2 linked regions of the Thiocapsa bogorovii genome follow. The protein of the gene in region 1 binds, or shares a complex with, the protein of each later gene. Links are inferred from orthologs where the notes say so. Each region holds a gene or a part of one and is shown on either strand. Other genes may lie near its edges.

Region 1 (14,850 bases):
CCCTGACTACCCCGCTCCCGGCCGCCGAGACCCTGACGCGCCGGTACCCGGCCGAGGTGACGGTCCCGAACCGGCAGATGCGCGTCGTCGCCGCACCCCAGAGCGGCGTGCTGGAGAGTCTCCTGGTCGCCGAGGGCGAGCGGGTCGAGGTCGGACAGGTGTTGGCCGAGTTGCGCAGTCCCGAGCTGGTGGACGCCCAGAGTCAGTATCTGGAATCACTGACCCGGCTTGAGCTGATCGAAAGCGAGCTGGCGCGAGATCGCACGCTGTTTGGCGAAGGCATTATCGCCGAGCGACGTCTGCTCGAGAGCCAGTCCAAACAGCGCGAGCTGACGACGCTTGTCGAGCAACGTCTTCAGCTGCTCGAGCTGGCCGGTTTCAGCAGCGAGGACATCATGACCCTTGCGCGTACACGTCGGCTCACCAGTCGGCTCCCGGTGCGCGCGCCCATCCGCGGCGTGGTCTTGGAGCAGATGGTGAGCACGGGTCAGTCGGTCGCGACCGCCTCGCCGCTCTATCGTGTGGCCGAGCTCAATCCCTTGTGGCTCGAGATCCATGTGCCCGTAGAGCGCATTGTCGGCCTACAGGAAGGCGGGCGGGTCCTCCTGCCCCGAGAGGGCACCGCCGGGACCGTCGTGACCATCGGGCGGATGGTCCATGATCAGGACCAGGGCGTGCTGGTGCGCGCCGAAATCAGCGAGGGGATCGAGCGTCTGCGTCCGGGCCAATTCGTCGAGGTGCAATTGAGCGCCGAGGCTGAAGGCGAGAGTTGGCGGGTTCCGACGGAGGCGGTGGTCCGCCATGCCGGTAACGCCTATGTGTTCGTCAGCCGGGGCGACGGCTTCGAGGCGCTCCCGGTGCGCGTGCTCGCCGAGGAGGAAGGCAGTGCCGTCGTCGCGGGTGACCTGACAGCGACCGATCGCATCGCCGTCACGGGTGTCGTGGCTGTCAAGGCGGCCTGGCTCGGGGGCGCCGAATAATGCTCGCCCGTCTGATCCAGTTCGCGCTGACCCAGCGGCTTCTCGTGCTGCTGGCCATGATGGCGCTCATCGGCGGCGGCTGGATGGCCTTTAAGTCCACCCCGATCGACGCCTTCCCGGATGTCTCGACCACGCAGGTGAAGATCATCGTGAAGGCGCCCGGGATGACACCGGAAGAGGTCGAGACGCGCATCACCAATCGGATCGAGCTGGAGATGCTCGGCATCCCGCACCAGACGATGCTGCGCTCCATCGCCAAGTATGCCCTGACCGACATCACCCTGGATTTCGCCGAGGGCACGGATATCTACTGGGCGCGTCAGCAGGTTGCCGAACGCCTGGGCGGCATTTGGGCCGATCTGCCGGAGGGGGTGGAAGGAGGGCTTGCGCCCATGACCACGCCGCTTGGCGAGATGTTCATGTTCAGCATCGAGGGCGGGGATCTGAGCCTGGAGGCGCGTCGCGACCTGCTCGACTGGACCATCCGCCCGGCCTTGCGTGCCGTACCCGGAGTGGCCGACGTCAACGCGCTCGGCGGTCTGGTCACCACCTTCGAGGTGGTGCCGGACAATGCACGGATGGCCGCACGGGGCGTCCGACTCGCGGATCTGACCACGGCGATCACGGCGAACAACCGCAACGACGGCGCCGGACGCCTGAGCGCGGGCGAGGAGGTCCTGTTGGTCCGCAGCGAAGGGGCCATCAAGACACTGGATGATCTCGCCGCCATCGTGGTGGGGGGCGATTCACGTCAGCCGGTCAGGGTCGCCGATGTTGCCGAGGTGCGTTTCGGTGCACTGACCCGTTACGGCGCGGTCACGCGAAACGGCACCGGCGAGGCGGTCGAGGGTCTGGTCCTGGCGCTGCGCGGGGCCAATGCGCGGGAGGTCGTTCGGGGCATCCATGCCAAACTCGACGAGCTGGCGCCGGCGCTGCCGGAGGGTGTGAGCATCGACGTCTTCTACGATCGCGGAGTCCTGGTCGACAAGGCGGTCCATACCGTCACCAAGGCTCTGGTCGAGGCGACGGTCCTCGTCCTGATCCTCCTGGTGCTTTTCCTCGGCGACCTGCGCGCGGCCCTGACGGTTGCCCTCATTCTGCCCCTCTCGGCTCTGGCAACCTTCATCCTCATGCATCAGTTCGGGTTGTCGGCAAATCTCATGTCGCTGGGCGGGTTGGCCATCGCCATCGGCATGCTGGTCGACGCGGCGGTCGTGGTCGTCGAAAACCTCGTCACTCAGCTCAATCGAGGCAGTGCGGGCGGACGACTGCCGCGCCTGCACATCCTGTATCGCGCCACGCGCGAGGTGGCGCTGCCGGTCTCGTCCGGCATCCTGGTCATCATCATCGTCTTCCTGCCCTTGCTGACGCTGCAGGGACTCGAGGGCAAGCTGTTCATGCCGGTGGCGCTGACCATCGTCTTCGCCTTGGCCAGCTCGTTGCTGCTCTCGCTCACGGTCATCCCGGTACTGGCCTCGTATCTGTTGGGCAAAGGCGCCGCACACGGCGAGGGCGAGCACGCCGAGCCCTGGCTGGTGCGCATCCTCACCCGCATCTATGTGCCGGTGCTCGACTGGAGCCTTCGCCATCAGTGGGTCCTGCTGGGCGGAGCGCTGGCCTTGCTGGTCGCCGCGGGCGCCCTCTATACCCAGGTCGGCAAGTCCTTCATGCCGACCATGGACGAGGGTGACCTGATCGTCCAATTGGAGAAGCTGCCCTCGATCAACCTGGCCGAGTCCATCGCCATCGACCAACGCGTCCAGGCGGCCATCCTCGCCGAGGTGCCCGAGGTCGAGTCGATCATCGCCCGCACCGGCTCCGACGAGCTGGGCCTCGACCCGATGGGGCTCAACCAGACCGACAGCTTCCTGGTCCTCAAGCCGCATGATACCTGGCGCTTCCAGACCAAGGACGAGCTCATGGATGCCATCCGCACGGTGCTGGACCGCTTCCCGGGCATGGACTACGCCTTCACGCAACCGATCGAGATGCGGGTCTCAGAGATGTTGACGGGGGTGCGCGGCGATCTCGCCGTGAAGATCTTCGGCCCCGACTCCAAGCGACTCAACGGGCTCGCCGAGCAGATCGTGGGCGTTCTGGAGGGCATCGCCGGTGCGCAGGACGTCTATACCCCCCGCAACGACGGCGCCCAATACCTGAATCTGGTGGTCGACCGTCTGGAGGCCGGGCGACTGGGGGTGGACGCGGACGCCTTGGCCGATCTGCTTCGCGCCCAGGTCGAGGGACTGACGGTCGGGACTCTGGATGTCGAGGGCAAACGCCGCCCGTTGCTGGTACGTGGTCCCGAGGCGCTGCGCGAGTCGCCCTCGCGCTTCGCCGGACTCCAGGTGTCCTTGCCCGACGGGCGCGCCGTGCCGCTGAACAACCTGGTGCGAATTGAGCGCATGGAGGGACCGGTCGCGATCGGACGCGAGCGCGGCAGCCGCATGGCGGTCGCTATCGCGAACGTCGACGGCCGCGACCTGGTGGGCTTCGTCGCCGAGGCGCGTGCAGCGGTCGCCGAGAACGTCGAGCTGCCGCCCGGCTATTGGCTGGAATGGGGCGGCGAGTTCGAGAACCAGCAGCGCGCCGCGGCGCGCCTAGCCTTAGTGGTGCCGGTGGCGCTGGTGCTGATCTTCCTGGTGCTCTTCTCGACCTTCGGCTCGGTGAAGCAGGCCGTGTTGGTGCTCTCGAACGTGCCCTTCGCCATGATCGGCGGCGTCTTCGCCCTGGCGCTCACCGGTGAATATCTCTCGGTGCCCGCCTCGGTCGGTTTTATCGCCCTGCTCGGCATCGCGGTACTGAACGGCGTGGTGATGGTCACCTACTTCAATCAACTGCGTGCACTCGGCCGACCCATGCAGGAGGTGGTCGTCGAAGGGGCAAGACGACGCCTGCGACCGGTGCTCATGACCGCGAGCATCGCCGCCTTCGGACTGGTACCGCTGCTCTTCGCGACCGGACCCGGATCCGAGATCCAGCGCCCGCTGGCGATCGTGGTCATCGGCGGCTTGGTCTCGGCCACCCTGCTCACGCTCATCCTGTTGCCGATCCTCTACCGACGTTTCGGTGCGGAACGGATCTAATCAGCCGAGGGCGACGGCCATTGTCTCGAAATGGGGCGATGCCCGACACCAGGGACTCACGACCTTACGGAGGGCAACACGCATGTCGAAATCAACCTTGAACGCTTTGGCCGCGGTGTTGCTCACGGCCACGGCCTTGATCCCGAGTCATGCGGCCGAGCTGAAGCTGCTCATCGACGACACGACATCGGTGATCCCGACCGAGGTCACCTACCGAGTCTCGCCCGAAGGGCTCGAGGTGAAGGGTTGGGTCGCAAAGCGTCATCCGCACTCCGGGCGAATACTCGGTCATGTGGAGATCCGGCTGCTCGACGACGCCGGCGCGGTGCTCGCTCAGAAAGACACCTACATGGTGCACTATTCACCGACACGGACCAATCCGCAGAAGGCCAGCTTCAGCACCTTGCTCCCGGAGGTGCCGAAAGAGACGGCGACGATCGAGGTCGCGCACCGGGTCGGTAAGACCATGGACGGGAACTGAGCGCCGCCAGGCGCACCGACGCGATTTCATGACCCGATCGGAGACCGAGACATGCCACACCATCTACTCCATCTGATTGTCCCTTTACAGGCGGAAGACGCGCTCGTGGAGTGGCTATTGGAGCGCGAGGACATCCCCGGTTTCACCAGCAGCGCGGTTGCCGGACACGGTTCGTCCGAGCGTTCCATGACCACCGCCGAGCAGGTCGCCGGTCGCAGTCGTCGGGTCATGTTCATGTTGCTGCTCCCCGAGGAAACCGCTCAAGCGGTCCTCGCCGGCTTGAGTCAGGATTTCGGGGCCAGCGGTATCCATTATTGGCTGGTGCCCGCCATCGAGCAGGGGCGATTGATCTGATCCGCGACAGCCTTTTCGGTGGTTGGGTATCGGCGGCTTAAAAGGCCTCGACCCGACGCAGAAAGCTCGCGAAACGCGGCAGTCCGTTTGTCGTCCGCCCGTGATATTTGAAGTTGACGACGCTGCCTAAGGGCGGCGGGTCGTCGCGCTCGACATCGCTGAAACCGGTGCCGAGCCGAAATCGGGTGCCATCCGCTTCCTCGACCACGAGTGATCCCAAGCGTCCTTCATGTCGCCCTTGACCGGGGACATAGGCGACCACCCGGGCGTCGCCCTCCAGATAGGGTTTGACCTTGAGTAGATCCGCGGAGCGTCCGATGCGGTAGAGGGAATCCCGCCGATGCAAGATCAAGCCCTCGCCGCCCGCGACGACGACTTGATTCAAGGCTGCCATCAAGGCGTCGTGATCGGCAACGCGGGTCTGCTCGACCAGATCGAGGAAGGGACTCGGCGAGGCTGCGACCAGCCCGCGCAGCACCTTCAGGCGGGTCTCGAAATCGCCCGGGTGGCCCGGCAGGTCGAACACCATGTAGCGGACTCGACGCCATGCGTCTTCGTCCGGCTCGGATCGTCGGACCGTGCCCGACAGGAGGGCAAAGGTGCCGCGGCCCATCCAGAGCTCTCCGTCGAGTGCAACCGCGGGAAAATCGGTCGTGAACCAAGCGGGCGCCGTGATGGGCATGCCGCCGCGCGTGATGAAACGGCGGCCGTCCCAGTAGCCGCGCACGCCGTCGAGTTTCTCGCTGACCAGGTAACCCTCGAGATCGATGCCGGGGCGATAGACCTCCCCAAGTGCCAGAGCGGGCACCGGCCGTGTCGACGACGTGCTCGCGGGGGCGAGCGGGGTCGCCGACACATCCCCGGCAGCGATCGCTCCCTCGGGCGTTGCGGCAGCCGGGCCGGATAGCAGGCCGAGAAGAAGCAGGGGGAGTCCTGATCGAAGACTGGACCTGTGCGGCATCGATCACGTTCCGTTGATTTCTCGATGGCAACACTGTAGCTCAATTAGGCGTCGACACAAAATCGACGTACACGAGAAGATCATTAAACCGCCGCAGCATGGCTGCTGCGCCATAGGTGTCAACGGACCACTCAGGCCCTACATCACGCCGCCCTGAACCGTCGTGCGCTTGGCCCTCCAACCAAATCCGATTGTTCTACTCAATACATTAAATCCGTCCTGCTGCATTCTTTCCTGTGCGGACATGGGCTAACGTGACGGTATTGTTGCGCTGCACAAAAATCGTCCCGACGACCTCTGGACATTTGACCCGAGCGCTCGGCCTTACGGCCGCTTGTCAGGACCACAAGACCATGACTGCTTCGACTCACTACGACGTCCTCATCGTCGGTGCCGGCGTCACCGGTACCGCACTCCTCTATCAGCTGGCGAAATTCACCGACCTGAACCGCCTCTGCCTGGTCGAAAAATACGACAGCATCGCAACGGTCAACTCGCACGCGCACAACAACAGTCAAACCATCCACTGCGGCGACATCGAGACCAACTACACCCTGGAGAAGGCGCGCGCCATCAAGCGCACCGCCTACATGGTCATCAACTACGCGACCAAGCTAGCCCAGCGCGATCGCGATCGCATCATCCACCGAATGCCGAAGATGGTGCTGGGCGTCGGCGAGACCGAATGTCGCTACATCCGTGATCGCTACGAGCGCTTTAAGGAGTTGTACCCGCGCATGGAGCTGCTCGAGCGTAAAGACATCGCCGATATCGAGCCCAACGTCGCCCTTGTGGACGGCACTTGGCGCAAGGAGGAGATCGTCGCCACGGGCACACGGGATGATTATTGTGCCGTCGACTTCCAAGCCCTGGCTCAATCCTTCTCGGCGGATTGCGTGCGGCTGGACCGACAGACGTCTAAGCAGATCACCCAGTTGTTCTCGACCAAGGTCGACAAGATCCGCCGCGATGGCCAGGACTACGTCTTGGAGACCAACCGGGGGTTGTTGAAGGCGCGGGCACTCGTTGTCTGCGCGGGTGGACACTCGCTCTTGATGGCGCAGGAGATGGGGCTCGGGTTGGACTACTCCTGCATGCCGGTCGCCGGGTCCTTCTATTTCGCCCCCGAGGCGCTGCACGGCAAGGTCTACACAGTTCAGAATCCGAGCCTACCGTTCGCCGCGGTCCACGGCGACCACGACATCAAGGAAAGCGGCAAGACCCGCTTCGGACCGACCGCCTTCATGCTGCCGATGCTCGAGCGGTACAACCGCGACAGCATCCCGGAGTTCTTCAAGGTCCTGAGGTTCGATCGACGCGTTGCCGCGGCCTTTTGGGCTATGCTCAAGGAGCGCGATATCCGCCACTACATCCTGCGCAACCTCCTCTACGAGGTACCGGGCCTGAATCGCCATTTCTTCGTGCGCGAGATCCGCAAGATCGTTCCCTCGATCAAGGCGGCCGACATCAGCTATGCCGAGCGCTTCGGCGGGCTGCGACCCCAGTTGATCGACAAGACCTCCGGCAAGCTGCGCATGGGCGAGGCCAAGATCACCAACGGGAGCGGACTCATTTTCAACATGACCCCTTCGCCCGGCGGTACAAGTTGTCTGGGCAGCGGCGAGACCGACATGCGCTCGATTGCCGCCTATTTAGGCGCCCGAATCGACGAGCAGGGCTTGGCCAGCGAGCTTCTGATGGGTTACGAGGATACGCGCGGGCAGGGTGACGCAGCGGCGGCCGTGGAGACTGAATCGGATGCGGTGGCGCTAGCCGAGGCGGTCTAAAATGAATCGCGTCCTCGGGGGCTTATGCTTTGCTTGAGGGGAGTTTCACCCTCGGCATAACCTGAAGCGTTTCAGCAGGACGCGATTCAGAGGCTAAAAGCGAGGAAAGGATTACAAGCGACGCACTTTCTGGTCGGCAAGCACTGTAGGGGTAAGCGCACCGCAGTCCACCAACGCCTGCGCAGACCTCGGTGGACTTCGCTCCGACGCGTCCACCCTACGGCCGGTCTATCATCAAGGCCCGGTATCCGGGCGGCGCCTTAGAGCCGAGCCAGGACAATCCTTTCGAAAAAGTATCCTAAACCGCGTCAACACCGAGCCCATGGGCTCGCGCAACCGCGAGCCCCATCCCAAAACATTCCCTATCGCACCGGACGCGGTTTAGCCGTGGTAGGGCCGACTGAGCTCATGAACCGCCGCCACCATCGCCCCGGCATGCTCCGGATTCACGTCCGGAGTGATCCCGTGCCCGAGGTTGAAGACATGACCCGGACCCTTGCCGTAGCTGGCGAGCACGCGCGCCACCTCTTCGCGGATCCGCTCGGGTGAGGCGTAGAGCGCGCAAGGGTCGAGATTACCCTGCAGCGAGACACGGTCACCGGTCAGGATGCGCGCGTCGGCCAGATCCGTCGTCCAGTCCACGCCGAGTCCGTCGCAACCGGTGTCGGCCATGTGATTCAGCCACTGACCGCCGTTCTTGGTGAAGAGGATCACCGGTACGGCGCGTCCCTCCGCCTCGCGATTCAACCCCTCGACCACGCGCTGCATGTAGGCCAGGGAGAATTCCCGATAGTTGGCCGGCGCCAGCGCACCGCCCCAGGTATCGAAGATCATGGTCGCTTGCGCGCCGCGTGCAATCTGGGCGTTCAGATAAGCGATCACCGCATCCGCTGTCTTGGCCAAGAGGGCGTGGAGGAGGTCCGGGCGGTCGAACATCATCCCTTTCGCATGCGAGAAGTTCTTCGCGCCTCCGCCCTCGACCATGTAGGTCGCCAGGGTCCAGGGGCTGCCGGAGAAGCCGATCAAGGGCACGCGGCCGGCGAGCTCGCGTCGAATGGTCGAGACGGCATCCATCACGTAACGCAGCTCGTCCTCCGGATCCGGCACAGCGATCCGATCCACATCCGTCTGCGTACGCACCGGCCTCTCGAAATGCGGCCCTTCGCCCTCGGCGAAATACAGACCCAGCCCCATCGCATCCGGCACGGTCAGGATGTCCGAGAAGAGGATGGCGGCATCCAACGGAAAACGCTCCAACGGCTGCAGCGTGACCTCACAGGCCAACTCCGGATTCTTGCACAGATCCATGAAGCTGCCGGCCTTCGCGCGCGTCGCACGGTACTCGGGCAGATAGCGGCCTGCTTGGCGCATCATCCAAACCGGCGTGTATTCAACGGGTTCGCGCATCACTGCACGAAGGAAGGTGTCATTGATGAGTGGCGTCATGAAGCAGGACCTGGGCAGTCGAGTAGAAGGGTCTCGGTGGTTCGGGCGCCCATTCTACTACGGGTTTCGCTCATGACGAGGTTGCGAAGGTCGGCGCTGCTCAAGTCCGCCATTGCGGTGGGGGCACCGGATCGAGGGGCAGGCCGAACAGCGACCGCTCGTCCGAGGGGGAGGCCTTGGGATCGGCCGACTGTATAAGTCTGTTCACGAAAGAACCAGAGTTCTGTGGATAAGGTGTGACCTCCTGGACGGCCTTATTTTGCACACCGGTTACGCACAGGTTGGGCAACTCTCCGGGAACACCCAAAGATCGTTCCAACTAATTGAGTTAATATATTTTTTCGGCACGGTCGAGTTATCCACAGAGCTTATTAAGATTACTGTCTTTTTATTTAAACTATTTTAAATAAGGATCCGGCCGGGAAACCGGTCGATCCCGCTCGCAGGGCTCCGAGAATCATCCAACAGACTGAATTAATATATTTTTCGTGCGCATCCCTGCGTCTGACTTCACCTCTCCTCGGTTGGAGCCAACCGACAACAACGCATGTCATGCGGGAGCTGGTTTCAGTAGAATCCGGGCGATGGATGTGTCCGCCCTTCTCGATCCCCTCAACGACGCTCAGCGCGCGGCCGTCGGCGCTGAGTCAGGTAACCTTTTGGTGCTCGCCGGCGCCGGGTCCGGCAAGACGCGTGTCCTGGTGCATCGCATCGCCTGGTTGGTCCAGGTGCAACAGGTGCCGTCTTATGCCGTGCTCGCGGTCACCTTCACCAACAAAGCGGCGCGCGAGATGCGCGGTCGGATCGAGACCATGCTCGGAGTGCCGATCGGCGGGATGTGGGTCGGTACCTTTCACGGGCTCGCCCATCGCTTTCTGCGCGCCCATTGGCAAGACGCCGGGCTCCCGCAGCATTTCCAGATCTTGGATTCAGATGACCAATTCCGTCTGATCAAGCGCATCCTCAAGGCGATGCAGCTGGACGAGGCCCGTTGGCCGCCGCGTCAGGTGCAGGCTTTCATCAACAAGCAGAAAGACGAGGGTCTGCGGCCGAACCACCTGGACGGCGGCGGCGACTTCTTCACGGATAAGATGATTGCGGTCTATCGTCAGTACGAGGAGGAGCGCGCACGCTCGGGCCTGCTGGACTTCGCCGATCTGCTGCTCAAGACTCTGGAGCTGCTGCGCGAGCGTACGGATATCCTGCAGCACTACCAGCGACGCTTCGCGCATATCCTGGTGGACGAGTTCCAGGATACGAACGCCATCCAGTACGCCTGGCTGCGCTTACTTGCCGGGACGAACGACAACCTCTTCGCCGTGGGCGACGACGATCAGTCGATCTACGGCTGGCGCGGCGCAAAGGTTGAAAATATCCAATCGTTTCAGTGGGATTATCCAAACACGCAGGTCATCCGGCTGGAGCAGAATTACCGTTCGAGCGGCAACATTCTGGCTGCGGCCAACGCCCTGATTGCCCACAATCCGAGCCGTCTCGGGAAAAACCTCTGGACCCAAGACGGCGAGGGCGAGCCGATTCGACGTTACACGGCGTTCAACGAAGTCGACGAGGCGCGCTTCGTCGTGGAGCGGATTCGCCGCTTTACGCAAAACGAAGGGCATCGGCGCGACGAATGCGCGATCCTCTATCGCACGACGGCCCAGTCACGTCTTTTCGAAGAGGCGCTGATCCAGGCGCAGATCCCGTATCGGGTGTACGGTGGACTGCGATTCTTCGAACGCGCCGAGATCCGTGATGCGCTGGCCTATCTGCGTCTGGTCGCCAACCCGGACGACGATGCCGCCTTCGAGCGCGTGGTCAACACACCGAACCGTGGCATCGGTGCCCGCACCCTGGACTTGTTGCGCCAGCAAGCACGCGAGACACGGGTGTCGCTCTGGCAGGCGGCGGCCGATCTGACCGGGACTTCGGTTCTGGGGCCGAGGGGCGGTGCCGCACTGCATGGATTCATGGATCTGATCCGAGAGCAGCGCCGAGCGCGCGAGGGTCTGGCGTTGCACGAGTTGGTGACTGCCCTGATCGAGTCGGCCGGCTTGCCGGATTTCTATAAAAAAAACAAGGACGGCAAAGGCCAGGATCGAGTGGAGAACCTCGAGCAGCTGGTCGACACGGCCGCGCGCTTCGAGGAGGACCTGCACGAGGAAGAGACGGACGCGCTTGCGGTCTTTCTTGCGCATGCTGCTCTGGAAGCGGGCGACACCCAGGCCGACGGTTTCGAGGACAGCGTGCAACTCATGACACTACACAGCGCGAAGGGGCTGGAATTTCCGGTGGTCTTCCTGGTCGGGCTGGAAGAGGGCCTGTTCCCCCACAGTCTGTCGGCGGAGGACCCGAGCCGGCTCGAAGAGGAGCGCCGACTCTGCTATGTCGGCATGACACGCGCGATGCGCGAGCTTTATGTCACCCACGCAGAGAGCCGGCGGCTCTACGGCCGGGAGGAGTCCCCGATGCCTTCGCGGTTCCTGCGCGAGGTCCCGCCCGGATTGGTCGAAGAGGTCCGGGCGCGCAGCGCGGCCCGCCGTGCGGCGTCAGGACTGAGTCCGAGTCTGACATCGACGTCGAGCGGCGACACCGGTCTCTTCAGGCTCGGACAACGTGTGGTTCACCCGAAGTTCGGCGAGGGCGTGGTCCTGAACAGCGAGGGTCGCGGATCCGCGGCTCGGATACAGGTCAATTTTCAGAAGGCCGGCGCCAAATGGCTGGTCCTGGCCTATGCTCGGCTTGAGCCGGCGAGCTGACTCCAGGGACCGGAGCAACCAACCAAACCGGGTGGCCGGCCGGTCGGGCGCACTGCGACCGGCGGCATCTCTCGGCACACACGGTTTCACTCTCAACCCGACGACGGCAAGACTTCACCATGTCCCAGACCGAAAGCTTCGAAGACCTCCTCAAGCAGTTCGACCAGACCCATCCGGGATCCAGCACGAAGGAGCCGGGGGTCGGGGACAAGGTCCGCGGGGTCTTGGTCTCGATCGGCGATGAGTATGCTTTCGTCGATCTGGGCGGCAAGTCCGAGGGTCGTCTCGATGTTTCGGCACTTAAAGATGCCGAAGGCAATTTGAAGTCTGCCGTCGGCGACACGGTCGAGACGCATGTCACCGGAAAGGACGAGGATTCCGGGACGCTCCTGCTCGGCAGTCAGCACGGGCACCGCTATCACGGGATCGAGGAGGTCGAAGGCGCCTATCGGCAAGGGCTCCCGGTGCAAGGTCAGGTCACCGCGGCCGTCAAAGGCGGCGTCGAGGTCCAAGTGGCCGGGCTGCGTGCCTTCTGTCCGGCCTCTCAGGTCGACATCCGCTTCATCGAAGACCTCTCCGAGCTTGTCGGCCAGCGGTTCGATTTCCGCATCACCAAGTTCGAAGGCGGCCGACGACCGAATCTGGTCGTATCGCGTAAGGTGCTGCTCGAAGAGGAGCAACACCGGCGTGCCGAGGAGACGCGGGCGCAACTGCACGAAGGTGCGGTGCTGTCCGGGGTTGTCACCTCGCTGAAGGACTATGGGGCGTTCGTCGATATCGGCGGTCTCGAGGGCATGATCCACATCAGTCAACTGGCCTTCGGTCATGTGAAGCATCCCGGGGAGATCCTCAGCGTCGGGCAGCCCGTCGAGGTCTCGGTCCTGCGCATCGAGCCGCCGAGCGGTCCGAAAAGCCGGGAGAAGATTGCGCTCTCGATCCGTGCACTTGCCCGCGATCCTTGGCAAGAAGCCGCCGACAACTTCCCCGTCGGTCAGCGCGTGAGCGGTACGGTGAGTCGACTGCAACCCTTCGGTGCTTTCGTCGAGCTCGCCCCCGGGATCGACGGTCTCGTCCATATTAGCGAGCTCGGCGCCGGGCGCCGCGTGAATCATCCGAGCGAGGTCATCAACGTCGGGGACCCTGTCGAAGCAACCGTCTTGGCGGTCGACTCGGAGCGACGTCGGATCAGTCTGTCGCTCGACGACACCAAGGGATTCGAAGCGGGATCGCAGGCGCCTGGCGTCACGCCCGGGGCACCCGTCGCAGAGGCCGCGGAGAAGACCTTGGGTAGCTTCGGCGCGCTTTTGCAGGAATCCTTGAAGAAAGGCCGATCGTAGGTGTCTTCGGGCCTTCTCAGACTCGAATGCAGTCCGGGGACCACGGATTCCGCCGTTGGCACCCGGGCCCACGGCAAACAGATCATCAACACGCAGATTGGAGGACGGGGATGCAACGCCGCGATTTCATCAAAGGGGTCGGTGCTGGCTCGCTGGCTGTCGGGGCGCTGGCCAGCGGTATGGAGTCGGCTCATGCCAAGGCCGAATACTCTTGGAAGATGGTCACCACCTGGCCGAAGAACTTCCCGGGCCTCGGCACCGGCGCGAACAACCTCGCTGCCTTGATCGGCGAAATGAGCGGTGGTCGAATCGAGGTCAAGGTCTTCGGTGCCGGCGAGCTCGTCCCCGCCTTCGAGATCTTCGATGCAGTTTCGCGCGGGACCGCCGAGATGGGCCACGGCTCGGCCTATTACTGGAAAGGCAAGAGCGAGGCCGCTCAGTTTTTCTCCACCGTGCCGTTCGGTCTGACGGCACAGGAGATGAACGGCTGGATCTACCATGGCGGCGGGATGGAGCTCTGGACCGAACTCTACGCCCAATTCGGTTTGGTCCCTGCGCCTGCCGGGAACACCGGCGTTCAGATGGGTGGTTGGTTCAACAAGGAAATCAACTCGGTCGATGACCTGAAAGGTTTGAAGATGCGCATCCCGGGCCTCGGCGGCGAGGTCTTGGCGCGGGCCGGTGGTATTCCGGTCAATCTGCCCGGAGGAGAGCTTTTTACCGCATTGCAGAATGGTACGATCGATGCGACCGAGTGGGTCGGCCCCTACAACGATCTTGCGTTCGGTCTCTACAAGGCGGCCAAGTATTACTATTATCCGGGCTGGCACGAGCCGGGCACCATCCTGGAGGCCATGATCAACAAGAAGGTCTACGACGGGCTGCCGCCCGATCTGCAATCGATCGTGATGAACGCCTGCAAAGTCGTCAATCAGGACATGCTCGCCGAGTACACCGCGCGCAACCCGGTCGCGCTGCAGACCCTGATCACCAAGCACAATGTCGACCTGCGACGCTTTCCGAGCGACGTCGTCCTCAAGCTGCGAGCACTCTCAGACGAGGTCGTCGCGGAGATCGCGCAGAAGGACGAGTTTTCGTCCAAGGTCTACAGCTCCTACAAAAAATTCCTCAGCCAAAGCAAGGAGTGGAGCGGAATCGGGGAGTTGACCTACCTGCAGGCACGCGATCAGGCGTGACCGAATCCGCAAGCAGCGGCGGCGCGCAGGCGTTGCCGCTTGCGCTCTACGTGCATGCCCCCTGGTGTGTCAGCAAATGTCCCTATTGCGATTTCAACTCGCATGCCGCGGACGCCCCGCCGTTCGAACCCTATGTGACACGCCTGCTGGCGGATCTGGACCTCGAGCTCGATCGGCCCGGTGCACGACGACCGCTGGCCTCGGTATTCATCGGCGGCGGAACACCCAGCCTTTTCCCCGGCCCGGCGGTTCGGCGGTTGCTCGACGGTATTCGGGAGCGTGCTGATCTCGTCCCGGGGATCGAGATGACCCTCGAGGCGAATCCGGGGACACGCGATGCGGCCCGTTTTGCGCATTATCGTGAGGCGGGGATCAATCGGCTGTCGATCGGGGTACAAAGCCTCTCGGCCCCCCGTTTGCGTGCGCTCGGACGGATTCACGGACCGGACGAGGTTTACGACAC
Region 2 (15,576 bases), 680 kb from region 1 along the record:
ATCGACGAAGCGCAACGGAAACCGCTGGCCGATGCCCTGACCGAGTTGACCGAGACCGAGAGCGCCTACGAGACCGATCGCGCCACCCTGCTCAACACCCTGGCCACCTTCGCCGAGGTGACGAGCAAGACACCGCCCGACAGCAACGAGGAACAGCACGCCGCCCGACACGCCTTCGCCCCGCTCGCCGATCGCACCAAGGGACTGGTCAAGCAGATCGACCTGCTCTACAAGCTCGCCGCCCGCGCCGCGCAACTGGCCCAAGACCTCACCCGCGATGAGCCTGAAGGGGCGAATTCATTCGTCCGCGACGCCAAGGCCATGTCACGCCGCCTCAAACCGCTCGACGCCGACCGCAAGACCGCGGTCGAGCAGCTCAAACTCGCCGTCTATTTCCACCGTCAGATCCTCTGGCTCCAGGAGCGCTTCCCCGAGGCCGAATTTGTCGCCGTGCCGGGTCTGTGCAAGGCCGTCACCCGCGCAGAGATCGAGGCCGCCGACTGGAGCCTGACGCCTGGTCGCTATGTCGGCGTCGCGCCACCCGAGGAGGACGAGAACTTCGACTTCGAGCAGACGCTGCGGGACATCCATATCGAGTTGGCGGACCTGAATCGCGAGGCGGCCGAACTGGCGGCAAGGATTCAGGAGAATTTTGAGGAGTTGGGGGTGTGAGTTGGGCTAAACGGAACTTCGAGGAATTGGTTGAGTTCCACGATCACGAACGCATTCCCCTTTCGACGCTTGTACGCGAAACCCGTCAGGGCGAATATCCATACTATGGAGCACAAGGAATCATTGACTCAATCGACGATTTCATATTCGACGGTGAGTATGTACTGATAGCTGAGGATGGAGCGAATCTCGTAACGAGAAAAGAGCCTACTGCACGAGTAGTGCACGGTCAATTCTGGGTTAACAACCATGCACACGTTGTAAGAGCAAGAAAGGGGATAGCTACAAACAGATTTCTCAACCTCTTACTGAATCACTCTGATCTTCGCGGTTACGTCACTGGTGCTGCTCAGCCGAAACTGTCACAAGGCAATCTGCGGAAAGTGACGTTTCTTTGCCCGAGTTATCAAGAACAGCTTCGAATCGAAGCTGTTGTGTCGGAGTACGACGACCTGATCGAAAACAACCGCCGCCGGATGGCGCTGTTGGAGGAGGCAGCGCGGCAACTCTACCGGGAATGGTTCGTCCGCCTGCGCTTCCCCGGCCACGAGCACACTCGCATCATCGACGGTTTGCCGGAGGGCTGGGAAAGAAGATCGTTGAACGACCTCGCCGAGTTTCAACTTGGGAAGATGCTCGATGCACGAAAGAACAGAGGTGAACTTCGACCTTATCTTGCCAACATCAATGTGCGATGGGGTCAGATCGATCTCAGTTATCTTCGGGAGATGCCTTTTGAAGAGCACGAAATCGACAAGTACGGCTTGAGGTATGGCGACATCGTCATGTGCGAGGGTGGCGAGCCAGGCCGTTGCGCCATCTGGAAGGGTCAAGCTCCCGGGATGATGTTTCAGAAGGCGATCCATCGTATTCGTGCCGCCGAGAGCTTTGACCACCACTTTCTCTACTACAGCCTCTATTACAAGGGCATATCCGGGCAATTGGCGGGGCTTTTCACAGGCGCAACAATCAAGCATCTGCCTCGCGAGAAGCTCGCAAAAGTAGACGTGAAAGTGCCGCCTAGACGTCTGATCGGACTATTCTCCGAACATGTCGGCCCTATCGAGCAGCAGATTGGCATACTGCAAGCCGCAGCGAGACGAGCGACCGAGGCCCGCGACCTCCTCCTCCCCCGCCTCATGAGCGGCGAGATTGCGGTATGACGGTCCAGAGGAAGATCGTCATCATCGCCGGCCCCAACGGCGCCGGGAAGACAACCTTCGCCCGCGAACTTCTGCCCAATGAGGCCAACTGCCCCATCTTCGTGAATGCCGACCTCATCGCCGCGGGACTGTCCCCGTTCCGACCGGAAGCGGCAGCGTTCCGCGCCGGACGGCTGATGTTGGAGGAGATACGCCGCCACGTCGCGAACGGGCGCAGCTTCGCCTTCGAGACCACGCTCTCCGGCCTGACCTATGCCGCCATGATCGACCGTTGGCGGGCCGACGGTTATGTCGTGAAGCTGGTCTTTCTATCATTGCCCTCGGCGGAAGAGGCCATCGCTCGAGTGGCCGTGCGCGTGCGTCAAGGCGGTCACGATGTCCCGACCGACACCGTCCGACGGCGCTTCGCATCCGGGCTCGACAACTTTCAGAATGTCTACCGCCATCGCGTCGATTACTGGCAATGGTTCGATAACGGCGGCGAATCGCCAGTCCTGTTAGCCGAGGGGAAGAAGCCATGAGCAACCCTGAACATACCACCCCGGTATCCAATCTCCAGGATGACGACATGCAGGCCGTCCCGCACGCGCTCGTCCGGGCCGCCCAACGGGCACGAGAGATCGCGGCCAGGACGGGCACGCCCTTGATCGTGAGCCGGGCCGGGCAGGTCGTCGAATGCCCTATGACCGACCGGAATCTGGAGCAGGCCGGCACCGATGGATCAGGTTGAGACGCCGAGTGCTCGGTAAGAGAAGCGATACCTTTGGCTCAGCGAAGCCGCAAAAACAGGCAAAGAGCCGCCCAGGTGAGCCATTCGCGGCACGCGATCATCGCAAGCAACTGTTTTAGAAATAGTTTCGCCAAACCCACCTGATATCGAATGAGCCAAAGTCGAGCCAAACGGGTGAGCCAAACACCGGAACATGCCACTATGCTCGACAAGATCCTGCCCTCCGAGAGACACGGTGTCTGAACGGACCGTCCCGTAGAGGAATCAGCCATGACATCCAACCCGCGCCAATTGCCGGTTAGCGAGCGCACACGCCTGGTCGAAGACCTGTGGGACAGCATCGCGGCTGAGCAGTCGGCGCTCCCCTTGACCGATGCGCAGAAGCGGGTGCTGGACCAGCGGCTGGATGCCTATGAATGCGACGGAGACTCGGGCCGGCCGGCACGGGAGGCGATCGCGGAGATCAGGACCAGGAGTTGATTTCAGGCGGAGGGATAAGCCATGGCCATCACGGATATCAACAGCGAAGACCGCTTGGTCCAGGAGACCTTCGCGGATCATCTGCATCGGGTCCTGGGGTGGGACAGCCTCTACGCCTGGAACCAGGAGACCTTCGGACCCGACGGCACACTCGGGCGCACGGACACCAAGGAGGTCGTGCTGACCCGCGATCTGCACGCCGCCATCGCCAAGCTCAACCCGGAGCTGCCCGCAAAGGCCGTGGAGGACGCCATCGCCCAGCTGACCCGCCAGGACTTCACCCGCTCGACGCTTCAACACAATCAGGGGTTCTACCGCTACATCCGCGATGGGGTGCCGGTCAGCTATCGGGATGCCAAGGGGCAGATGCGCCAGGGCTTTGCCCGGGTCATCGACTTCCGCCGGCCCGAGAACAACCGCTTCCTCTGCGTGCGCGAGCTGAAGATCACCGGGCTGCGCACGCCCAACTACAATCGCCGCGCCGATCTGGTCTGCTTCGTCAACGGCTTGCCGCTGGTCTTCATCGAGCTGAAGGCGGTCTACAAAAACATCCGCGCCGGCTTCGACGGGAATCTGCGCGACTATCTGGACGAGCATGTCATCGCCCATGCCTTCCATCACAACGCCTTCCTGATCGTCAGCAACGGCCACCGGGCGCGCTATGGCTCCATCACCAGCCAGTGGGAGCATTTTGCGGAGTGGAAGCGCCAGGACGAGCGCGACGCGGGCAGCCTGGAGGCCGAGGTGCTGCTGAACGGCCTGCTCGCCAAGGAGCGACTACTCGATCTCGTCGAGAACTTCATCCTCTTCGATGCCAGCAAGCCGGGCGCGGTTCGCAAGATCGTCGCGCGCAACCATCAGATCCTGGGCGTCAATCTCGCCGTGGATTCGGTCGTTCGACAAGAGGTGTTGAAAGGCGAGTTTCCGCGCGGCAAGCGTCTGCGCAGCCGGGTCATCGAGCTGCCGCTCGAATCCCAGCGGTTTTTGAAGGCGGCCGAGGAGCCCAGTCCCTACATCCCCAAAGGACCGATCGAGCTGATCGAGCGTGCCCACCCGGACCTCGGCAGGCTCGGCGTCTTCTGGCATACGCAGGGCAGCGGCAAGTCCTACTCCATGGCCTTCTTCACCGAGAAGGTGCGCCGGATCGTGCCGGGCAACTTCACTTTCGTCCTCATGACCGATCGCAACGATCTGGACAGTCAGATCTACAAGACCTTCGTCGGCTGCGGGGTCGCGGACGACCGGACACCGCGCGCCGGGTCCGGGAAGGAGCTGGAGCAGCTGCTCAGGGAGAACCATCGCTACGTCTTCAGCCTGATCCACAAGTTCAACCAGGCCGTGAAGTTCGACGAACCCTACAGCAAACGCGACGACATCATCGTGATCTCGGACGAAGCGCATCGCACTCAAGCGGGCTGGCTCGCACGCAACATGCGCCTGGCCTTACCGAATGCTGCCTTTATCGGCTTCACCGGAACACCGCTGTTCAAGCACGACGAGCTGACCAAGCGCATCTTCGGCGGCTATATCTCGTGCTACGACTTCAAGCGCTCCGAGGAAGACGGGGCCACGGTCAAGCTGGTGTACGAGAATCGCGGCGAGAAGCTAGGCATCGCCCGGCTCGATCTGAACGACCGCATCGCCGACAAGATCGATGAGGCCGATTTGGACCCCGATCAGGAGGCGTTGCTGGAGAAACTGCTCGGCAAAGACTACGAGATCATCACGGCCGACGATCGGCTGGACAAGATCGCCGAGGACTTCGTCGAGCATTGCGCGACCCGCTGGGAATCCGGCAAGTCGATGCTGGTGTGTATCGACAAGATCACCTGTGCCCGTGTCTTTCAGCGCATTCTGCCGCGCTGGACGGCCAAGGCCGAATCCGTGCACGGCAAGGCCGAGGCCAAGCACGTCGAAATCGCCTCCGAGACGGATCCGTATGTCCGCGAGCGCCTGAGGGCGGAGTTGGATCGGCTGCGCAGCCAGGCCCGATGGCTGGACAAGACCCTTATCCAGATCGTCATCAGCGAGGCGCAGAACGAGGTCACCGACTTCAAGAGGTGGGGCTTCGACATCATCCCGCATCGGGCACTGCTGAAGCAGGGATTCGAGACGACGGACGGCAAGCGGGTGGATGTGGAGACCGCTTTCAAGGACCCGGAGCATCCCTTCCGTGTCGCCATCGTCTGCGCAATGTGGCTGACCGGATTCGATGTGGAGAGCCTGTCCACGCTCTACATCGACAAGCCCATGAAGGCGCACACCCTGATGCAGGCCATTGCACGCGCCAACCGCTGCTATCCGGGCAAGGACTTCGGTCTGATCGTCGACTACAACGGCATGCTCAAGAGCCTGCGCGAGGCGCTCGCCCAGTATGCACTCGGTGATGACAGCGGAGGTGAAGAGGAGATCATCGCACCCATCGAGGAACGGGTGCAGGCGCTGCTCGAAGCCATCGAGGCGACCGAGGCCCATGTTCGTGCCCTGGGGGCGGAGATGACGGCCCTGCTCGGCACACACGGATTCGCTCGCATCAAGGGTATTGCGGATGCCGTGGACGCCGTCTACACGAGCGATGAATCCAAGCGGCGTTTCGAGATCCTGGCCCGTCAGGTCTTCGTCCGCTTCCGGGCACTTCTGATGGAGCCGATGGCCTTCACCTATGCCGAGCGACACGACAACATCGAAGCCATCTACAAGAAGCTCACCGAGCGGCGCGACACCGCGGACGTCACCGAGCTTCTGAAGGAGCTGCACCGCATTGTGAATCAGGCCATCCGCGCCGACGCACCGGGGGACGACCAAACCGTGGGGCTGACCTACGATCTCAGCCGGATCGACCTGGAGAAGCTCCGCGAAGAGTTCGCGAAGAAGGTCAACCATAAGGCGACGGCACTCCAGGACATCCGCGAAATCGTCGAGCAAAAGCTCGCCGAGATGCTTAGGCACAATCCGAAACGGATGGATTATTACAAGCGTTACCAGCAGATCATCGCCGACTACAACCGCGAAAAGGACCGGGTCACGATCGAGGACACCTTCACCGAGCTGACGGACCTGATTGAGGGTCTTGATGCCGAGCAGAGACGCGCTGCCGAGGAGGGTCTCAGCGAAGATGAGCTCGCGCTCTTCGACCTGCTGCAAAAGGAGACGCTCGGCAAGGCGGAACGCGAACAGGTCAAGCAGGCGAGTCAGTCCCTGTTGGCGTCACTGCGCGAGCTGCTGTCGCCCATGGAGCGATGGACAGAAAAGGAGCAGACCCAAGCCGAAGTCGAAATCTTCATCCTCGATCGGCTCTACACTGAGCTGCCGTCGCCACCCTTCACGGACGACGATAAGCAAGAAATGGCCGCGGTCGTCTATCGCCACGTCTGGCAGCAGTCGGTGAGCGGCGCACTCGGAATGGCGGCTTGACGCTCATGGAGCAGGCGAACGTCGTGTCGATCTGTTAAAGGCAGTGAGGTTGAAGCACGTCTTCGATTTCGAGGGAGCAGATCGCGCGAGCCAGCGCCCAATTCCCATCCGATTACGAAACTCCGCATGGCCCTCAACCAACATCAACTGAATAAATATCAGAGTTTTATGCAGAGATCGAGGCAATGACCGGGCAACGTCGAAAGCTGCGGCAGCGGGGTCCCCCAGGCAAAACGGAAGCGCCGAGGACGCGGGAGAGTCTAGGCAACAAGAGATGCAGCTCTAGATCAACTGAACCTGACCCTTTCTTCGAAAGATCCGCTACTTATAACGCCAGCAACACAAGCGGGAGTTCGACCCGGACGCCGTTCTGAATTGTTTCGGCCCAGGGAACCGCCAGCAATGTCGCAGATCGGCGGCGAAGGATTCCAGTAACTTACTGTTTTATAAGCATTCCGGCTTTAGGTTAGCGCCATTCGAGCCAGGCCCCTCTTATCGGTGCCTTGACCGCTTGCCGACACAGCTGTACATCGCAATACGACCGAGGACGAGGCCAGACGATAACCACTTCGAATCGAGATCGAACCTCGCGCGGCCGAAATGGATGGTCGGGTTCAATCTCGCCTTCACCATGGCGATCCATTGGAGCGTGCTTTCGTAAAGATCGGCCCGTCACGGTGACAGAAACACCCGCCGTTATGGCGGATTTTCTGTGCCGACGTGGATCGTTGCTGACGCCTTAATGAGGGCCAGACGGGGATTTCGTGGGGACAGTGAGCGCGAAAAGCAGAAGGGGTCGCAGGCGGAAACCTGTAACCCCTCGATTTATTGGCTCCCTGGGACGGGCTCGAACCGCCGACCTAGTGATTAACAGTCACCCGCTCTACCGACTGAGCTACCAGGGATCTATGGTAGCCCGCAATGTTAGCCGGGCACCCGGGTGGAGTCAAGATCGCGAAGATGCTGCATTTATGCGACCGCAGCGGCGATCCGCTCCAGCGCCTGCTCCAGATTCGCACGGCTGGTGGCGATCGAGATGCGCGCGTAGCCGTTGAGGCCGAAGGCGGAGCCGGGCACGAGGGCCACGCCGGCCTTCTCGATCAGGTATTCCGCGAAGTCCAGGTCGTTGGCGATTCCGGGGAGCTTGTCGATCGCGCCCTGCACCTTCGGGAAGACGTAGAAGGTGCCGTCGGTCGGCAGACATTCGATGCCGGGGATCTGGTTGAGGCGTTCGACCACGAAGTCGTGGCGCTCGTGGAACGCCTTGAGCATGACGCCGATGCACTCCTGCGGGCCTTCCAAGGCGGCTTGGGCGGCGACTTGGGAGATGGAGGTCGGGTTGGAGGTGCTCTGGCCCTGCACCTTCTTCATGGCCTTGATGATCTCGGCCGGGCCGCCAGCATAGCCGATGCGCCAGCCGGTCATGGAGTAGGCCTTGGAGACGCCGTTGAGGACCAGGCTCCGCGGGTAGAGCTCCGGGCAGGCGTTGACGATGTTGACGAAGGGCTCGGGGCTCCAGCGGATGTGCTCGTACATGTCGTCGGTGGCAACGAGGGTGCGCGGGAACTCGCGCAGCACCTCGCCGAGCGCTTCAAGCTCCTCGCGGCTGTAGGCCATGCCGGTGGGGTTCGACGGACTGTTGATGACGACCAAGCGGGTCTTGTCGGTGAGGGCGCCCTTGAGCTGTCCGGGGGTGATCTTGAAGCGCTGATCGGCCCCGGCATGCACAAGCCCGGGCGCGCCGCCGGCGAGCAGGACCATATCCGGATAGGAGACCCAGTAAGGCGCAGGGATAACGACCTCGTCGCCCGGATCCAGAAGCGCTTGGGCGAGGTTGAAAAAGCTCTGCTTGCCGCCGCAGGAGACCAGGATCTGGTCGTGGGCATAGTCCAGCCCGTTCTCGCGCTTGAACTTGTCGATGACGGCTTGCTTGAGCTCGGTGGTTCCGTCGACAGCGGTATATTTGGTGAAGCCGGCGCGGATCGCGGCGATCGCCGCTTCCTTGATGTGATCGGGCGTGTCGAAGTCAGGCTCACCGGCGCCAAGCCCGATGACGTCCTTGCCCGCGGCGCGCAGGGCCTTGGCGCGGGCCGTGATGGCCAGGGTGGCGGAGGGTTTGACAGCCTGAACGCGCGCGGCGAGCTTGATGGTCATCGGGTGTCTTCTCTGGGCTCTTGTGGTAGGGCGATGATAGTCGTGACTGGACATGCGGTGTCTCGCTCCCAATCATAACGAAACCGCAAACACCCGGCACGTACTCCGATGTCCGAACGCCCTTTTCAACTGGTCTCGCCGTTTGCCCCCGCGGGCGATCAGCCCGAGGCGATCCGCCGCCTGGTGGAGGGCCTAAGTGACGGGGAGTCTGCGATGACCCTACTCGGCGTGACCGGCTCGGGCAAGACCTTCACGATCGCCAACGTGATAGACCGGGTGCAGCGCCCGGCCTTGGTCCTGGCGCCGAACAAGACCCTCGCGGCCCAGCTCTACGGCGAGATGAAGGAGTTCTTCCCGCACAACGCCGTGGAGTATTTCGTCTCCTATTACGACTACTACCAGCCCGAGGCCTACGTCCCTTCGACAGACACCTATATCGAGAAGGACTCCTCGATCAACGAGCACATCGAGCAGATGCGTCTCTCGGCGACCAAGGCGCTGCTGGAGCGTCCCGATGTCATCATCGTGGCGAGCGTCTCCTCCATCTACGGCTTGGGCGACCCGGACGCCTATCTTAAGATGGTGCTGCATCTGAACCGCGGCGATCTGATCGATCAACGCGCCCTGCTGCGCCGGCTCGCCGATCTGCAATACCGGCGCAACGAGATCGAGCTCTCGCGCGGCACCTACCGGGTGCGCGGCGACGTGATCGACATCTACCCGGCCGAGTCGGACGACGAGGCGCTGCGGGTCGAGCTGTTCGACGAGGAGATCGAGAACCTATCGCTCTTCGACCCGCTCACCGGCGAGCAGCTGCGCAAGGTCCCGCGCTATACGGTCTTCCCGAAGACGCACTACGCCACGCCGCGCGAGACCATCCTGAACGCGGTCGAGCAGATCAAGGTCGAGCTGAAGGACCGGCTGACCTGGCTGCGGGACAACGACAAGCTGGTCGAGGCCCAGCGCCTGGAGCAGCGCACCCTGTTCGATCTGGAGATGATGCTCGAGGTCGGCTACTGCTCCGGGGTCGAGAACTACAGCCGCTATCTCTCCGGACGCGGACCCGGCGAGCCGCCGCCGACGCTGTACGACTATCTGCCGGCGGATGCCATCGTCGTTATCGACGAGAGTCATGTCACCGTTCCCCAGCTCGGCGGCATGTACAAGGGCGACCGCTCGCGCAAGGAGAACCTGGTCGACTACGGCTTCCGGCTGCCCTCCGCGCTCGACAATCGCCCGCTGCGATTCGAGGAGTTCCAGGCCCGCCAACCCCAGACCATCTATGTTTCGGCCACCCCGCGCGACTATGAGATCCAGCACTCGGGCGCCGTCGTCGAGCAGGTGGTCCGACCGACCGGCCTAGTGGACCCGGAGGTCGAGGTCCGTCCCGCGCTGACCCAGGTCGACGATCTGCTCTCCGAGATCGGACTGCGGGTCGCCGCCGGCGAGCGGGTTCTGGTCACGACGCTCACCAAGCGCATGGCCGAGGATCTGACGGAGTATCTCAACGAGCACGGGGTGAAGGTCCGCTATCTGCACTCGGACATCGACACGGTCGAGCGCGTCGAGATCATCCGCGACCTGCGCCTGGGCGAGTTCGACGTCTTGGTCGGGATCAATCTGCTGCGCGAGGGGCTCGACATGCCGGAGGTCTCGCTGGTGGCCATCCTGGACGCGGACAAGGAGGGCTTCCTGCGCTCGGAGGGCTCCTTGATCCAGACCATCGGGCGCGCCGCGCGCAACGCCAACGGCAAGGCGATCCTCTATGCCGATCGCGTCACCGGCTCCATGCGCCGTGCCATCGACGAGACCGAGCGGCGCCGCTCCAAGCAGATCCTTCACAACACCGCCGAGGGCATCACGCCTCAGACCATCCGCAAGGCGGTCGCCGACATCATGGAGGGCGCCATCCCGGGCGCGCCCATGAAGGCACGCAACTATGCCAAGGTTGCCGAGGAGATCATCGAATACGCCACCCTGACGCCGCAGCAGATGTCCAAGAAGCTCAAAGCGCTGGAAAAGACCATGTACCAGCACGCGAAGAACCTCGAGTTCGAGCAGGCCGCCGCCGTCCGGGATAAGATCAAAGAGTTGCAGGGACGCGGGCTTGCGGCCTGAGGTTTTTCGGCTCGAGTCCGAGCGCGGTAGCTCGATCCGGCGACGCACTTCATGTTGAGAGACACCTACGCCGAAAACCGATCGATACGCTGCCGACATCGTCGCTTGGTCCGATCAGGCATCAACCGCCACGCCCCGGCAGAACAATCGGTCCCGGTACCGAGACCGCGGGGCTCGGCGAATCGGTGACCGGATCCACCGGCTTGCGCCGAGGACGGACCACGCGAGAGCGACGCCGCGGACGTTGTGGCCGCACGCGCGTGCGCCGCAGCCGTGCATCCGCCTCGTCGGGAGCATGCTCGAAGACGGCGCACACAAGGCTCAGGATCACGAAGATCCCGGAAAGGCACAGCAGGATGACGAAGAGGTCAGTAAGGGTGTTCATCGTCGGCTCCGCAGGGTTTGCACTGGACGGAACCACAGCATGCCGCGGTGGGTGGCTCAAAACGTGAGCCCGCGACCCCGGATACTCGACCGTTCGTCGGTCGAGCACCGTCGGTCTATCGTGCCGCACGACGGACCGGTCTTTTTCAGGGATGACGAGGACGGGTGTTAGACTTGCCGCGAGCGCAGAGCGCAGCGAGCCCGAAGACCCCATGCAAGACATTCAAGACACGTCCCGACCGGCGACCTCCGAGCGACTGGCGGTTGTCCTGCGCCGCGCGACGGCCGAGACACATGAGGCGGTCGAACGCTTGCCCCTGATGACCCGACTCACGTCGCCGACGGTCACCCGCGAAGACTATCTCAAGTATCTGCATGCCTTGGCCGATGTCTACGCGGCCCTGGAGGACGGCCTGCTCGACGCGCTGGACGAGGAAATCCGCAACGATCTGGGGGTTCGACGCAAGTTGCCGGCGATCCTCAAGGATCTTGCTGAGCAGGGCCAGCCGCACGTGCTGCGCACCTCGGCCCAGCTCGCCCCGAGCGGGGCAGCTGCCGCGCTGGGCGGCCTCTATGTGCTGGAGGGTGCAACGCTCGGCGGTCGGGTGATCGCGAAACACCTGCGCCGCTGTCTTGGCCCGGTGCTGGGCTCCGCCGGTTTCCTAGACTTTCACGGCAAGCAGTCCGCGGCGGCCTGGAAACGCTTTGCGAACATCCTCGACAGCCTTCCCGTCCACGGTCGCATGGATCCGTCCGAGGTGATCGCAGGCGCACTTGCGACCTTTACGGCGATTCATCGGATGCTCGAAAGCCCAGGCGCATGGAGCGCACCCGCACGGGCAGATCCGTCTCCCGTCGGATTGCCGTGCCGGAGGCGGAGACACCTGAGGGACTCGGTTCCACCCACCAACGAGGATTGATGAAGGACGACAAGCAAGGGTCGGAAACGCTCGGAGTGGATCGCGGGATCGAGGCTGGACACTATGCGGCGCCGGGCGAGCCGTTGTCGCAAACCCGCGTCTTTCACATCCGATCCATCGGCCATGACCGACATCCGCTGACCCGCGTCGGTCGCTTTCTGCTCAGAGCGTTGGGCAATCTGGCGCTGCTCTCGATCGCGCTGGTCTTGACGCTACGCTGGGTCGACCCGCCCGCATCCGCCTTCATGCTGCGGCACGCCTTTAACCTCTGGCGACTCGACCAATCGCCGCCCTACTATCATCAGACCTGGGTACCCTGGGATCGGATCTCGCTGCCGACTCGCCTGGCGGCCATCGCCGGCGAAGACCAGCGTTTTCCGAGCCATCGGGGTTTCGACCTGATCGAGATTCGCCTGGCTTGGGCCGACTATAAAAACGGCGGACGCCTGCGCGGAGCCAGCACCATTACGCAACAGGCGGCCAAGAACCTCTTCCTCTGGCCGCGTTCGGATCTGCCGCGCAAGCTGCTCGAGGCCTGGTTCACGCTGCTGATGGAGCTCCTGTGGCCGAAGGAGCGCATCCTCGAGGTCTATCTGAACATCGTGCAGTTCAGCCCCAACACCTACGGTATCGGCGCGGCCAGCCTGCGCTATTTCGATCGACCGGCGAGCGAGCTGACCATGCGCGAAGCCTCGCTGCTGATCGGCGTGCTGCCTGCGCCCGGACATTATCGTCTGGACAAGCCCTCGGAACGTTTGGAGCGACGCGCGGCCTGGATCAGCGATCAGGCGAGCCGACTGGGTGGCATCCGTTACCTGGACCAGCTTTAACGCCGGATTTCGGGTTTCCGGATCCGGGGTCAAAGGCCGCGGCGGCGCGCGACGGCATCCGCAAGCTCCTGCAGCATCGGCACCGTATCGTCCCAGCCGATACAGGCATCGGTGACGCTTTGACCGAAGACCATACCGTCGCTCGAGGCTAGGTCTTGCCGTCCCCCGACCAGGTGACTCTCGATCATGACGCCCATGATGCCGCGATCCCCGCGCGCGATCTGACCGGCGACGTCCTGGCAGACCCGCACCTGTTTTTCGGGGCGCTTGCGGCTGTTGGCGTGGCTGAAGTCAATCATGATCTTTGGCGTCAGACCGGACTCGATGATCTGCTCCGCGGCGATGCTCACGCTCTCCGTATCGTAGTTCGGCCGTTGGCCGCCGCGCAGGATGATGTGGGTGTCGACGTTCCCTGTGGTGCTGAAGATCGCAGACTGACCCTCCTTGGTGACCGACATGAAGACGTGCGGACGCGCCGCGGCGTGAATGGCATCGATCGCGACCTTGACATCCCCGTTGGTGGCGTTCTTGAAACCCACCGGGCAGGACAGACCGGAGGCCAGCTCGCGATGGCCCTGGCTCTCGGTCGTACGCGCACCGATGGCGCCCCAGCTCACCAGGTCGGCGATATATTGCGGGCTGATAAGATCGAGGAATTCGGTCCCGGCTGGGATCTGCATACTGTTGAGGTCCAGCAGGAGCTTGCGCGCAATGCCGAGCCCCTGGTTGATCTCGAAGCTGCCATCCAGGTTCGGATCGTTGATCAGGCCCTTCCAGCCGACCGTGGTCCGTGGTTTCTCGAAATAGACACGCATGACAATCAGCAGGCGATCGCTCAGCGCGTCGCGGACGCCATGGAGACGCGCGGCATACTCGAGCGCGGCACGGGGATCGTGAACCGAGCATGGACCCGCAACGACCAGCAGGCGATCGTCCCGACCGTGGAGGATCTGCTGAATGGCGTGGCGCGTGGAATAGACGGTCTGCGCAGCCGCCTCCGAGATCGGGAATTCCCGGTGCAACGCGCTCGGGGAGCGGACTTCTTTGATTTCGCGGATGCGCAGATCGTCGGTCTTTTGCATGGTCTGGGGTTACAACGACGTCGAAAGCCGTTGAGTATAGCCCAATCGTCCCGGTCTCCTCTCCTCGATGCTCGGGCACAGCCCGCGCCACGCGCCGGCACAGGGCGTTATGGGGGCGTGATCGCGAGCCTGCAGAGCGACGCCGCGGACTTGTGGCGTCGTTCATGATATCGGCCGGTAGGGTGGACGAGTGCGAGCGAAGTCCACCGAACCCGGCGCCGGCGCTGGTAGACTGCGCTCCGCCGTCCACCCCGCGCAACGTCATCGCGGTGGCCGGCGTGACGAGCACCGCCCGCGCTCGTGACCGCCCCTCCGCTCAGGTCACCGGTAGCCATCGTGCAGCAGTTGCACGACGGCGAACGGACAGGTATCCGGAAGATCGGCAGGATTCAAGTCCATCTCGAGCGCCGCATGCTGGCGAGCGTTAGCACTAACACAGCGTCCGCGCGTTGACCCACTCGATGCTCGGACCGAGACGCCCGTGACGGACCCGCACGAGCCCGGCGTAGTCGATCCTGATGCGATACCAGCGGCGCGCATCGGCACCGAGCAGATGCCCGACCAGCGCCCGCATCACACCGGCATGGCAGACGATCAGCAGCCGGCGACCCGGATAGGCGGCCAAATGACGGGCGTAGGCATCCGCAACGCGCGCGAGCAGGCGCTCCAAGGGCTCGGCGCCGGGCGGGCGCTCGCCAACGGGATCCCGATAGAAGGCGGCGAAGCGCTCGGGCTCCTCCTCGGCAACCGCGCTGCGGGCACGCCCCTCCCAGGCGCCCATACCGACCTCGATCAGGCTCGGGTCGACGACCAGCGGCAATCCGTATCGCCCGGCGAGATCCGCGGCAAAGACACGGCAGCGCGACATCGGCGAGCTGATGACCTGATCCCAAGGCGCCGCCTCGCCGAGCGCCTCGGCCATCTGCGACCAGCCCGCCGGGCTGAGCGGATCGTCGGTCCCGTTGCCGCGATAGCGCGGACCGCCGACGGGCTCGCCGTGACGGATCAGATCGACCAGGATCTCGGACATGGGCAGGCTCGCTTTGGTGGACCGCATCGATGGCTCAGACTCGGCCTTGGGTTCGGCCTCGGGCAGACGTAGCAGTCGGAGAGGCAAGGCGCTAGAGTGTAGCGGATATCAACCAGGGCAGACCTTATGAAGAACAAGATCTACGAGGGCATCGACAAGCAGCAGGGCGGCGCCATGACACCGACCGCCAACATCATCCGAGACGCCTGGGTGTTCGGCATCATCCCCGAGGAGCAAACCTGCGCGGGCTGGACCATTCAGGGCATCGAGGACCTCTACGACAAGGTCACGGAGGCATGGCACCCCTACGGACATCTCGTCTCCAGACTCCCGCCCGAGTTGCGCGAACGACATGAGCGGATCTATTCGGCGGCGATCGAGAAGGCACGTGCAGCCGGCTGGGATCCGGAGCTCGGCGACAGCGACTGAGTCAGCACCGTTTCCAGTGGCGGCCCATCGACATCCGGATCCATGGGACATTTCGACATGGCCGACTACTTGATGCACGAGACCTTCTTTCGACCCGACGAGGCACATGCGTACGAGCAGACGCGGATCCCGGCAGCGCTTTACAACGGGATGCAGCTGCTCCTGCGACG

Evidence for each region.
Region 2: the proteins of uvrD (region 1) and uvrB are in contact, whole or in part, in a crystal structure (PDB 7EGT), measured with the Thermus thermophilus proteins. The link is inferred for Thiocapsa bogorovii from one-to-one orthologs. Residues at the interface, in WP_096412145.1 of Thermus thermophilus: His654, Arg656, Phe657, Gln666, Asp668, Glu669, Lys680, Arg681, Leu682, Ser683, Lys685, Tyr686, Ala687; in WP_096411307.1 of Thermus thermophilus: Glu23, Leu25, Arg26, Asp27, Gly28, Glu29, Arg30, Phe31, Arg55, Glu326, Asp327, Phe328, Glu379, Ser382, Gln383, His398, Gly400, Arg401.

The regions. Positions count from the first base shown.
Region 1 is NZ_CP089309.1:2,878,180-2,893,029, reverse strand. What follows is about bases 9,304-12,266. They hold uvrD (DNA helicase II), read left to right. Parts: upstream 9,304-9,679; coding sequence 9,680-11,854; downstream 11,855-12,266. Other genes in these bases: LT988_RS13030 (30S ribosomal protein S1), read left to right, coding at 11,974-12,266. Also shown: LT988_RS13070 (efflux RND transporter periplasmic adaptor subunit), read left to right, coding at 1-980; LT988_RS13065 (efflux RND transporter permease subunit), read left to right, coding at 980-4,066; LT988_RS13060 (hypothetical protein), read left to right, coding at 4,149-4,547; LT988_RS13055 (DUF3240 family protein), read left to right, coding at 4,599-4,901; LT988_RS13050 (DNA ligase), read right to left, coding at 4,939-5,862; LT988_RS13045 (FAD-dependent oxidoreductase), read left to right, coding at 6,216-7,649; hemE (uroporphyrinogen decarboxylase), read right to left, coding at 8,031-9,095; more of LT988_RS13030, read left to right, coding at 12,267-13,191; LT988_RS13025 (TRAP transporter substrate-binding protein), read left to right, coding at 13,302-14,387; radical SAM family heme chaperone HemW, read left to right, coding at 14,384-14,850. UniProt on the Escherichia coli protein: A helicase with DNA-dependent ATPase activity. Unwinds DNA duplexes with 3'-5' polarity. Translocates on single-stranded DNA with 3'-5' polarity. Initiates unwinding more efficiently from a nicked substrate than double-stranded DNA.
Region 2 is NZ_CP089309.1:2,189,318-2,204,893, forward strand. What follows is about bases 8,296-11,226. They hold uvrB (excinuclease ABC subunit UvrB), read left to right. Parts: upstream 8,296-8,721; coding sequence 8,722-10,731; downstream 10,732-11,226. Other genes in these bases: LT988_RS09910 (pyridoxal phosphate-dependent aminotransferase), read right to left, coding at 8,296-8,613; LT988_RS09920 (hypothetical protein), read right to left, coding at 10,853-11,116. In the rest of the region: LT988_RS09875 (type I restriction-modification system subunit M), read left to right, coding at 1-672; LT988_RS09880 (restriction endonuclease subunit S), read left to right, coding at 669-1,835; LT988_RS09885 (AAA family ATPase), read left to right, coding at 1,832-2,356; LT988_RS09890 (hypothetical protein), read left to right, coding at 2,353-2,565; LT988_RS09895 (addiction module protein), read left to right, coding at 2,836-3,045; LT988_RS09900 (type I restriction endonuclease subunit R), read left to right, coding at 3,067-6,459; more of LT988_RS09910, read right to left, coding at 7,429-8,295; LT988_RS09925 (biliverdin-producing heme oxygenase), read left to right, coding at 11,328-12,035; mtgA (monofunctional biosynthetic peptidoglycan transglycosylase), read left to right, coding at 12,035-12,865; LT988_RS09935 (3-deoxy-7-phosphoheptulonate synthase), read right to left, coding at 12,895-13,947; LT988_RS09940 (histidine phosphatase family protein), read right to left, coding at 14,378-14,977; LT988_RS09945 (hypothetical protein), read left to right, coding at 15,104-15,406; LT988_RS09950 (hypothetical protein), read left to right, coding at 15,449-15,576. UniProt on the Escherichia coli protein: The UvrABC repair system catalyzes the recognition and processing of DNA lesions. A damage recognition complex composed of 2 UvrA and 2 UvrB subunits scans DNA for abnormalities.